DNA from 3 places in the Geobacillus sp. G4 genome. Region 1 is predicted to be linked to each of the others. Evidence: riboswitches for the same ligand, from Rfam matches in the RefSeq annotation. Region 1 holds a riboswitch; each other region holds the start of a gene.
The links. A riboswitch is a leader RNA that binds a small molecule or an ion and turns the genes downstream of it on or off. The one in region 1 is predicted to bind S-adenosylmethionine.
Positions count from the first base shown of each region.

Region 2: it holds a riboswitch for S-adenosylmethionine, as region 1 does, so the genes downstream of both, ABS784_RS07370 (methionine biosynthesis PLP-dependent protein) here and mtnK (S-methyl-5-thioribose kinase) in region 1, are expected to answer to the same signal.
Region 3: it holds a riboswitch for S-adenosylmethionine, as region 1 does, so the genes downstream of both, metK (methionine adenosyltransferase) here and mtnK (S-methyl-5-thioribose kinase) in region 1, are expected to answer to the same signal.

Region 1 covers NZ_JBEPJY010000001.1:410,738-414,015, reverse strand. Annotated here, with positions in the region: gene mtnA (S-methyl-5-thioribose-1-phosphate isomerase) at 1-698, opposite strand, end outside; gene mtnK (S-methyl-5-thioribose kinase) at 781-1,971, opposite strand; SAM riboswitch class I at 2,112-2,280, opposite strand; gene ABS784_RS02055 (carbon-nitrogen family hydrolase) at 2,375-3,187, opposite strand.
Region 2 covers NZ_JBEPJY010000004.1:250,051-253,328, reverse strand. Annotated here, with positions in the region: gene metC (cystathionine beta-lyase) at 1-365, opposite strand, end outside; gene ABS784_RS07370 (methionine biosynthesis PLP-dependent protein) at 369-1,472, opposite strand; SAM riboswitch class I at 1,674-1,784, opposite strand; gene ABS784_RS07365 (alpha/beta hydrolase) at 1,971-2,699, shown strand; gene ABS784_RS07360 (YjcG family protein) at 2,798-3,278, shown strand, end outside.
Region 3 covers NZ_JBEPJY010000002.1:338,386-341,663, forward strand. Annotated here, with positions in the region: gene metK (methionine adenosyltransferase) at 1-1,185, opposite strand, end outside; SAM riboswitch class I at 1,315-1,429, opposite strand; gene pckA (phosphoenolpyruvate carboxykinase (ATP)) at 1,648-3,234, shown strand.

The DNA.
Region 1 (3,278 bases):
GCGCCAATGCCTTTCGCCTTGATCGCTTGCGCTGCCATGTTGTCGGTGATGAGCGTCACATCAACGCCCGCTTGCATCAGTTCCCAAGCGGTCAGGCGCGCCCCTTGCAACACCGGCCGCGTCTCGAGAGCGTAAACGGATAGTTCAATTCCTTTTTCTTTCGCCAAATAAAACGGGGCGAGCGCCGTTCCGTAGCGGGCGGTGGCGATCGAGCCGGCGTTGCAAATCGTCATCACCCGCTCGCCGGGCCTGAAGAGCGACAAGGCATGCTCGCCAATGCGGCGGCACACATCCTCGTCTTCTACTTGAATGCGAATTGCTTCGTGGACGAGCGTCGTTTTGGCCTCGTTGACGGAAAGGGCGTCGGCCGCAGCGGTGACGAGCCGATCGAGCGCCCAAAACAAGTTGACGGCAGTCGGCCGGGCACTGGCTAGGTAGTCACGATCTCGTTTCAAGCGACGGCGGAATTCATCGAGCGATTCGGTGTCGTAGCGTAAAGCGGCAAGCGCCAGGCCATAGGCGGCGGTGATGCCGATCGCCGGCGCGCCGCGCACTTTCAGCGTGGCAATCGCCTCATAGACGTCTTCCAGAGTGTGCAAGTCGATATATTCGATGATGGATGGAAGCTTTTGCTGGTTTAAAATCGTCACATGCGTCTCGCGCCATTCAACGGAGCGTGGGATGGCAAAGGTGCTCATCGCCATCTTCCTTTCTCTTTTTTTTGGTTTGTCCGGGTCAGCGCCGCGCAGCTTGCGTCGAGACCCGGACGATTGTATGGCATTATTGTTCCGTTTCGGCAAACAGGCGGCGGAAGTCTTCCGTTCCGGTGAACACGCGGCGCTCAATGATCAAGCGGCGGCCGAGACGGAGGGCATGCCGTTTGGCAACAAGCCGTTCATCTTTGTGCTCGATGCCGTCAAGGTCCGCCACATGGGCGAGGCCGATCGTCCGGCGGATGACTTCGCAGCCGGCAAAGCCGACGGCGTCGATGAACGCGTGCCGGAGCACGTCCTCGAGCAAGCCCGGCGTCGCGGCGTACGTTTCCACGCTCTCGGTGCGCCAAAGGTTTGAGAACACGGACGCAAAGACGTCCCATGTCCGGTCGATGTGGTCAAAGAGCGGTTGGCGCTCTAATTCAGAGCGGGACAACGCATTTAACAGCAAATTGGCGAAAAATTGGCCAAGGTCAAACCCGATCGGACCGTAAAAGGCGAATTCTGGGTCGATCACTTTCGTTTCGTCGGCGCTTACGAAAATGCTGCCGGTATGCAAATCGCCATGCAAGAGCACATCGGCTTCGGTTAAAAACTTGCGCTTCAGCTTTGCTGCTTCCAGGTGGAGGCGGTCATCGCGCCAAAGCGCTTCAACGTCTGGGCGCAATTCGTCTTCAAAGTTGTTCGTTTCATGGTCAAAAAACGGGTCGGTGAAGACGAGGTCTTCGGTAATTTTGCACAGTTCCGGATTGACGAAGCTTTGCGCCAATTTCTTTTTCTCTTGCTGGTTCATGCCGAAGTCAGACGTATAAAACGCCGTTTTGGCAACAAACTCGCCGATATGCTGGGACAAAAGCGGATACGTTTTCCCTTCGATCAGCCCTTTGCGGGCGATTTGCAAACGGGATAAGTCTTCCATCACCGTAATGGCGAGCGATTCGTCAGAATAGTAGACTTTCGGCACGTATTGCGGCACGTAGCTCGCAAACGTGCGCAGCGCGTTGCTTTCAATGACAGCGCGCTTTAACGTGAGCGGCCAGCTTTCGCCGACCACTTTGGCGTACGGCAACGCTTGTTTGATGATGACGCCTTGTTTCGTTTCTTGATCGACGATATGAAAAACAAGGTTCAAGTTCCCGTCGCCGATCTCGCGGCAGGCAAGCGGCGCTCCGTCGCGGAATAGGCCGAGGCGGACAGCGAGCGCCACCGCCTTCGGTTCGGTCAGCGGTTCGTAAACCGATGTTTGAACAGTGGTCATTTCCTTGTTCCCCCTTTTTTCATTTCGCTCGTTTTCAAATGCCGGTTCTGGCGCGACGCTGAAATCTCGGCGTTTCCGGCAAATGAAAAAGCCTCTTTCGCATACGGAAAGAGGCTTGAAGATTCATTCGTTCTTCGCGCCTCTTATCTTTCAGAAAGACATCGGTCTTTCTGTTGGACTTAGCACCGTGCCCTGCGGAAGCATGACGCTTCCGGCGCCGCCCTTGGCGTGCGCCCTATCTCACGATAGTATTACGGTCGGTTGCTGGGCTTCATTGGGCCAATTCCCTCAGCCAACTCTTGATAAGAGTACCGATTTCTCGTATTCAGTTTTTGCAATTTTCACGATGTTGTCAATCGTTTGGTTGTTTGATTCGAATGATACATGGTCGATCAATCGATTGTCAATACGTTTTGAAAAAATTTTTTGCCGCTTCGTAGTCGTGCGGCCGGCGGTCGGCAAACACCGGGATGCGCGCGCGGACGTCCGCAACGAGTGCGGGATCGATGTCGGCCGAGAGAATGCCCGGCTTCTCGTCCGCCTCGGCGATCACTTCGCCCCATGGGTCGATGACGAGCGAATGGCCGGCAAAGACGTTGTTCGGGTCGCGGCCAGCCCGGTTGCAGGCGACGACGTAGCATTGGTTTTCAATCGCCCGCGCCATCAAGAGCGTCCGCCAATGGTGCAGGCGGGGAAGCGGCCATTCGGCGACGACAAACAGCACTTCCGCCCCAGCCAAAGCATGGGCGCGAATCCACTCCGGAAAGCGGATGTCATAGCAAATGACCCCGGCGCATGCAAGCCCGTCGAGCGAAAACAAGCCTAAGCTGCTTCCCGGCTGCAAATACAAATGTTCATCCATTAATTGGAACAGATGGAGTTTGCTGTATTCGCCGACGATTTGACCGCTCCGGTCGGCCACGATCATCGTGTTCGTCACGCCGGTTGTTGTTTTTTTAGCGACCGAGCCGGCGACGAGATGGATGTTGTGTGCTTGCGCTAGGCGGGAGGCGAACGCTTTCGCCCGTTCGGCGCCTTCGTCGGCAATCTCATCTAGGCGCGTCAAATCGTAGCCGGTCGTCCATAATTCCGGCAGCACGATGATATTCGCGCCGTCCTTGACGGCCGATTCAATGGCGCTTTCCGCGCACCGTTCGTTTTCGTTCGGGTCGCCAAACGCAATATCAAGCTGGAGGCAGGCGATGCGGATCGTCATGAGTTTTCACCTCGAAAAAATTTTGCTTTACATTTTGCTTTTTACGATATATGATGTTGCACTAGAATTTCAAGAATTTTTTAAGAAGGTG
Region 2 (3,278 bases), on a different contig from region 1:
AACGTATACTCAATGCCAAAGCGGCTCAATACTTCGGTGATCATCCGGTACGTGCCGCCGTAAACGTCTTCCGTCACGAGGACGTGGTCGCCTCTGGACAAGAGCAAAAACGCCGTCGAAATGGCGGCCATGCCAGAAGCGAAGGCGAATCCGCGCACGCCGCCTTCTAACGCCGCGATCGTTTCCTCAAGCGCCTCGCGCGTCGGGTTGCTGGAGCGGCTGTAGTCGTATTTGCCGAATGAATCGAAATCGAACTGATGGAACGTGGAGGCGTGCTGGATCGGCACGCTCACCGCCCCGGTTGCGCGGTCGACTTTCCATTCGTTATGGAGCAGTTTCGTCGAAAACGACCATTCCTGTTCCATCGCTTACACCTCTTTCATGTTTTTCAATGCCTGCGCCAAGTCGGCGATCAAATCGTCAGCGTGCTCAATGCCGACCGAGAAACGGAGCAGCCGGTTGCAAATACCGTTTTGGATGCGGATTTCCTCAGGAATGTCCGCATGCGTCTGCGTCGCTGGGTACGTAATAAAGCTTTCGACTCCGCCTAAGCTTTCCGCGAATGTAATGAGGCGCAAGCTTTTTAAAAACCCGTTCACCCACTTTTCATCGGCAATCCGGAACGACAGCATCCCGCCTCTTCCCGGATACAACACATCGGTGACATCTTCATGTTCGCGCAAAAAGGCGCTCACTCGCTTCGCGTTTTCTTCATGTTGGCGCATCCTTAGCGCCAGCGTTTTCATCCCGCGGATCAGCAACCACGAATCAAACGGCGACAAAACAGCGCCGATGGCGTTCTGATACTCGGCCAGGCGTTGACAGAGCTCCTCGCCCTTGGCGACGACAAGACCGGCCAAGACGTCGTTATGGCCGCCTAAATATTTCGTGGCGCTGTGGATGACAATATCGGCGCCCTGTTCGATCGGGCGTTGAAGCACCGGTGTATAAAACGTGTTGTCAACGATCAACAAAAGCCCGTGCCGCTTGGCGAGCTCGGCGACCGCAGAGATATCCGTCTCGTGCATGAGCGGATTCGTTGGCGTTTCCAAAAAGATGGCTTTTGTTTTTTCCGCAATTTTTTCCTCTACAGCAGCAAGATCGGTAAAATCGACGTAATGGAACCCAAGACCGTACTTGCGCCAGCCGCGCTCAAACAGGCGGTACGTGCCGCCGTACAGGTCGGCCGATACGAGAAACTCATCTCCGCTCTCAAACAAGGCGAGCACTGTCTGAATGGCGGCCATGCCGGAGCTGAACGCGTAGCCTTGGTCGCCGCCTTCAAGCTTCGCGATCGCTTCTTCGACGATTTTGCGCGTCGGGTTGCCGGTGCGGATGTAGTCAAACCCGGTCGACTCTCCGATGCCGGCATGGCGGTAAGCGGTGGAAAAATAAACAGGCGGGTTGACCGTCCCCGTCGCCGTTTCGCTCCGGTTGCCAATTTGCGCTAACAACGTCTCCAGTTTCTCCATCTCATCTCTCTCCTTCTGCTGAAAATTCCATCATGGGTCAACGGCCGACCGCTTGGCGCCAAACGAAGCGCCGCTGTCTCTCGGGCAGCGGCCGAGCGCCTTCGTCCGAAACCGCCTCGCGGTTGATGGAAGCGGCCGCTTGAGTAAATAAAAAAAGTCTTCTAAGAAGAAGACTTTTCCATACGCACATGGTCATGCTTCTTCTTATCTGCCGAATTGAATGCTCAATTCGCTGGATTTAGCACCTGGCCGCCGGGCGGCTGGTTGCTGAAGCTTCATTGGGCCAGTTCCCTCCGCTTCTCTTGATAAGAATGAGACGCGTATTCAATTTTTCTAATTTAATAAAAAATGTAGCGCATTCCCCCCGTTTTTGCAAGTCATTTTTTTATCAATGGCACCATTCGGCAAATTCACAAAAAATTCGAGCCGTTCATTAACATCTTTTGGTGCAAATATGTTACAATAACAGATGAACTTACGCTTTCATGGAGGATGGTCATGGCGACAGCAACAGGAACGATGCGCGACTGCAAGTTGTACAGCGGAGAGCTGCAAGAAGAAATCGAACTGCTCATCTACTTGCCAAGCAATTTTTCGCCGCTTTACAAATATTCTTTATTAATCGCGCAAGACGGCAAAGATTATTTTATGTATGGAAAAATGAAAACCGTCATCGAAACGCTGATGGAAGAAGGAACAATCGACCGGACGATCGTCGTCGGCATCCCGTATCGGAACGTCAACGACCGCTACGAGAAATACCACCCGGAAGGACGAAAGCACGAAGCATACCTTCGTTTTTTAGCCCATGAGCTCGTCCCGTTTTTGGACCGCGAACTGCCGACATACCAAATGGGCAAAGGCCGGGCGCTGATCGGCGATTCGCTCGGCGGAACGGTGTCGCTTCTAGCCGGGTTGTTGTATCCGCATACATTTGGGAAAATCGCCATGCAGTCCCCCTATATCGATGACTCGGTATTGGCGCGCATCCGCTCATTCCGCGATCCATCGCTCCTTTCGCTTTACCATTCTGTTGGCACAGAGGAAACAGCGGTGAAAACGACGGATGGCCATGTGCGCGATTTTATCACCCCGAATCGAATGGCGCGGGACTTGTTTATGGAAAAACGGTTTGCTTATACGTACCATGAGTTCGAAGGCGGCCATGCGTGGACGTATTGGCAGCCGGATGTACCCCGGGCCGTAGCCGCTGTTTTATCATTATAGGACAAAACGGAGCAACTTCAAAGATGTCGAAGCCGCCGCATCCATTCCGTGCGTTTCCTGTGCATGGAAAAAGAACTGGTTCAAGGAGGGAAAACAAAATGAAGTACGGCATTGTGATCTTTCCGCCAAAACGGATTCAGGACTTCGCCAACTCGTACCGGAAACGGTACGACAGCCATTACGCCCTCATCCCGCCGCATATTACGCTGAAATACCCATTTGAAGCGGATGAGGAGCAAATAAAAAAAATGGCGAAAGAGTTGCGCCGCATTGCGGCGGAAACACCTCCCATTCCGATCAAAGTGACGAAATTCAGCTCGTTTTACCCGACAAGCAACATCATTTATTTGAAGGTGGAACCAAACGACGTGCTCGAGCGCCTTCATGAACAACTGCACAGCGGCTTGTTCGCCGGAAAGCCGGAGTTTGTGTTCGTGCCTCACATTACGATCGGCCGCGATTTGCCGGGCGCAGAATATGCGGACGTCTACAGCCAGCTGAAGCTGCAAGATGTGCACTTCGAGGAGACCGTCGACCGCTTCCATCTTCTCTATCAGCTGGAAAACGGCTCGTGGACCG
Region 3 (3,278 bases), on a different contig from region 1:
TTCTTTCAACAAGGCGGCTTTGTCGGTGCGCTCCCACGGCAGGTCGATGTCCGTACGCCCAAAATGGCCGTAAGCAGCCGTCTGTTTGTAAATCGGGCGGCGAAGGTCGAGCATTTTGATGATGCCCGCCGGGCGGAGATCGAAGTTGTTGCGCACGACTTCAATCAAAATGTCTTCCGACACTTTGCCGGTGCCGAACGTATCGATCGAAATCGAAACTGGGCGGGCGACGCCGATCGCGTAGGCAAGCTGCACTTCGCATTTGTCGGCCAGTCCTGCCGCGACGATGTTTTTCGCGACATAGCGGGCCGCATACGCCGCCGAGCGGTCGACTTTCGTCGGATCTTTGCCCGAGAACGCGCCACCGCCGTGGCGGGCGTAGCCGCCGTACGTATCGACGATGATTTTGCGCCCCGTCAACCCAGCATCCCCTTGCGGACCGCCGATGACAAACCGTCCTGTCGGGTTGATGAAATATTTCGTGTTCTCATCAAGCAGCTCCGCGGGCACGACCGGCTTGATGACCTGCTCTTTAATGTCGCGCTGGATTTGCTCTTGCGTAATTTCCGGATGGTGCTGCGCGGAAACGACGATCGTATCGACGCGCACCGGTTTGCCGTTTTCATCGTATTCGATCGTCACTTGCGTTTTCCCGTCCGGCCGCAAGTACGGCAAGACGTCCGTTTTGCGCACTTCCGCCAATCGGCGCGCCAAGCGGTGCGCAAGCGAAATCGGCATCGGCATCAATTCTTCCGTCTCATTGCAGGCGAACCCAAACATCAATCCTTGGTCGCCGGCGCCGATCGCTTCGATTTCCTCGTCAGTCATCTGACCTTCGCGCGCCTCGAGCGCCCGGTCCACCCCCATCGCAATGTCCGGCGATTGTTCGTCAATCGATGTCAGCACCGCGCACGTATCGGCGTCAAATCCGTATTTGGCGCGCGTGTAGCCGATCTCCCGGACCGTATCGCGGACGATGCGCGGAATGTCCACGTATGTTGATGTCGTGATTTCCCCGCTCACGAGCACCAGCCCGGTCGTAACGCTCGTTTCGCAGGCGACGCGGGCGTTTGGATCTTTTTCCAAAATGGCATCCAAAATGGCGTCAGAAATTTGGTCGCAAATTTTATCCGGATGTCCTTCCGTCACAGACTCTGAAGTAAACAAGCGGCGTTTGGCTGACATTCGGTTTGTTTCCTCCTCTTGGCATAATGTGGCGACACGGAACTCATTTCCCTTTTTCCCTTCGCAATATAAAAAACCTTTCCTGTAACGGCTGAGGAAAGGTCATGGCAATCGTATTGCTTCCTTTCACTCTTATCGTTCAAGGACTGCGCCTTGCCACAGGTTAGCACCATTTCACACATGTACAGTTGTGACGGTTGCTGGGCTTCATCGGGCCTGTCCCTCCACCGGCTCGGGATAAGAGTATCCGTTCAATGACTTATCTTATCGCAACGGAATCGGCAAAGTCAACTATCAAAATTCATTTTTTATCATTTCCAGCCGCGAAAATTCTTTCCTCAAGGAAACCAACACATTGGGCAAAATAAAGTTTGAAAAACCCACACAATTAGTATGGACTATTAATAAAAATGTGTTATACTATTTTCAAGAGTGATTACAAAAAGAAGGCAGGTTTTGAATATGGGGATCGCAAACATGACGAATAAGCTTGATTTATTGCTGCAAAAACCGTACGTGCATCATCAACTGTCCGTCGCCGAGCTCGTCGAGAAAGTCCTGCGGCGGAACGAAGGACGGCTGACGCACACCGGAGCCGTCGCGGTGACAACCGGCAAGTACACAGGGCGGTCGCCGAAAGACAAATACATCGTCGAAGAACCGTCAACGAAGCAAACGATCGACTGGGGCGCGGTCAACCAGCCGATGTCTCCGGAGACGTTTGATAAACTGTACGACAAAGTGCTCGACTATTTAATGAAGAAAGATGAACTGTTCGTGTTTAAAGGCTTTGCCGGCGCCGATCCGAAATCCCGGCTGCCGATTCAAGTCGTCAACGAATTCGCCTGGCACAACTTGTTCGTTCATCAGCTGTTCATCCGGCCGAACGCCGAAGAGCTCGCCGCGCATGAGCCGCAATTCACCGTCATTTGCGCGCCGAACTTTAAAGCCGACCCGAAAGTTGACGGCACGCGCTCGGAAGCGTTCATCATCATCTCGTTTGAACGGCGCACCGTGTTGATCGGCGGCACCGAGTATGCCGGCGAAATGAAAAAATCGATTTTCTCGGTGATGAACTATTTGCTGCCGGAACAAGGCATCCTGCCGATGCACTGCTCGGCCAACGTCGGCCAGGAAGGCGACGTCGCCCTCTTTTTCGGCTTGTCGGGAACGGGAAAAACGACGCTCTCGACCGACCCGAACCGCCGCTTGATCGGCGATGATGAGCACGGCTGGTCAAACCGCGGCATTTTCAACATCGAAGGCGGCTGCTATGCGAAATGCATCAACCTATCGCGCGAGAAAGAGCCGCAAATTTTTGACGCCATCGGCTTCGGCGCGGTGCTCGAAAACGTCGTCCTCGACGACGCGACGCGGGTGCCGAATTACGACGACGGCACGCTGACGGAAAACACGCGCGCCGCCTACCCGCTTCAAGCGATCAAAAACATCGTCGACCCAAGCGTCGCCGGCCATCCGTCCACGATCGTGTTTTTGACGGCTGATGCGTTCGGCGTCCTGCCGCCAATCAGCAAGCTGACGCGCGAACAGGCGATGTACCATTTCTTAAGCGGCTACACAAGCAAACTCGCCGGCACCGAACGCGGCGTCACCGAACCGGAAGCAACGTTCTCAACGTGCTTTGGCGCACCGTTTTTGCCGCGCCCGGCCGTCGAATACGCGGAAATGCTCGGGCAAAAAATCGCCGAACACAACGTCCGCGTCTTTTTGGTCAACACCGGCTGGACAGGGGGACCGTACGGCGTCGGCAGCCGCATGAAGCTCGCCTACACCCGGGCGATGGTGCAAGCCGCCGTCGAAGGGGAGCTGGACAACGTCGAAACGGTGCAAGACCCGATTTTCGGCCTCGCTATCCCAACCCACGTCCCCGGCGTGCCGGATGACGTCCTGCAGCCGCAAAACACATGGGCTGACAAACAAGCGTACGAACAAAAAGCAAAAGAGCTGGCGCAAAAGTTCCGCGCCAACTTCCGAAAGTTCGCCCATATCGACCCGACGATCGAAAAACTCGGCGGACCGCTCGTGTAACAAGAACCCGGCCGGACAGGGAGCCGTTCCCTGTCCGGCTGTTT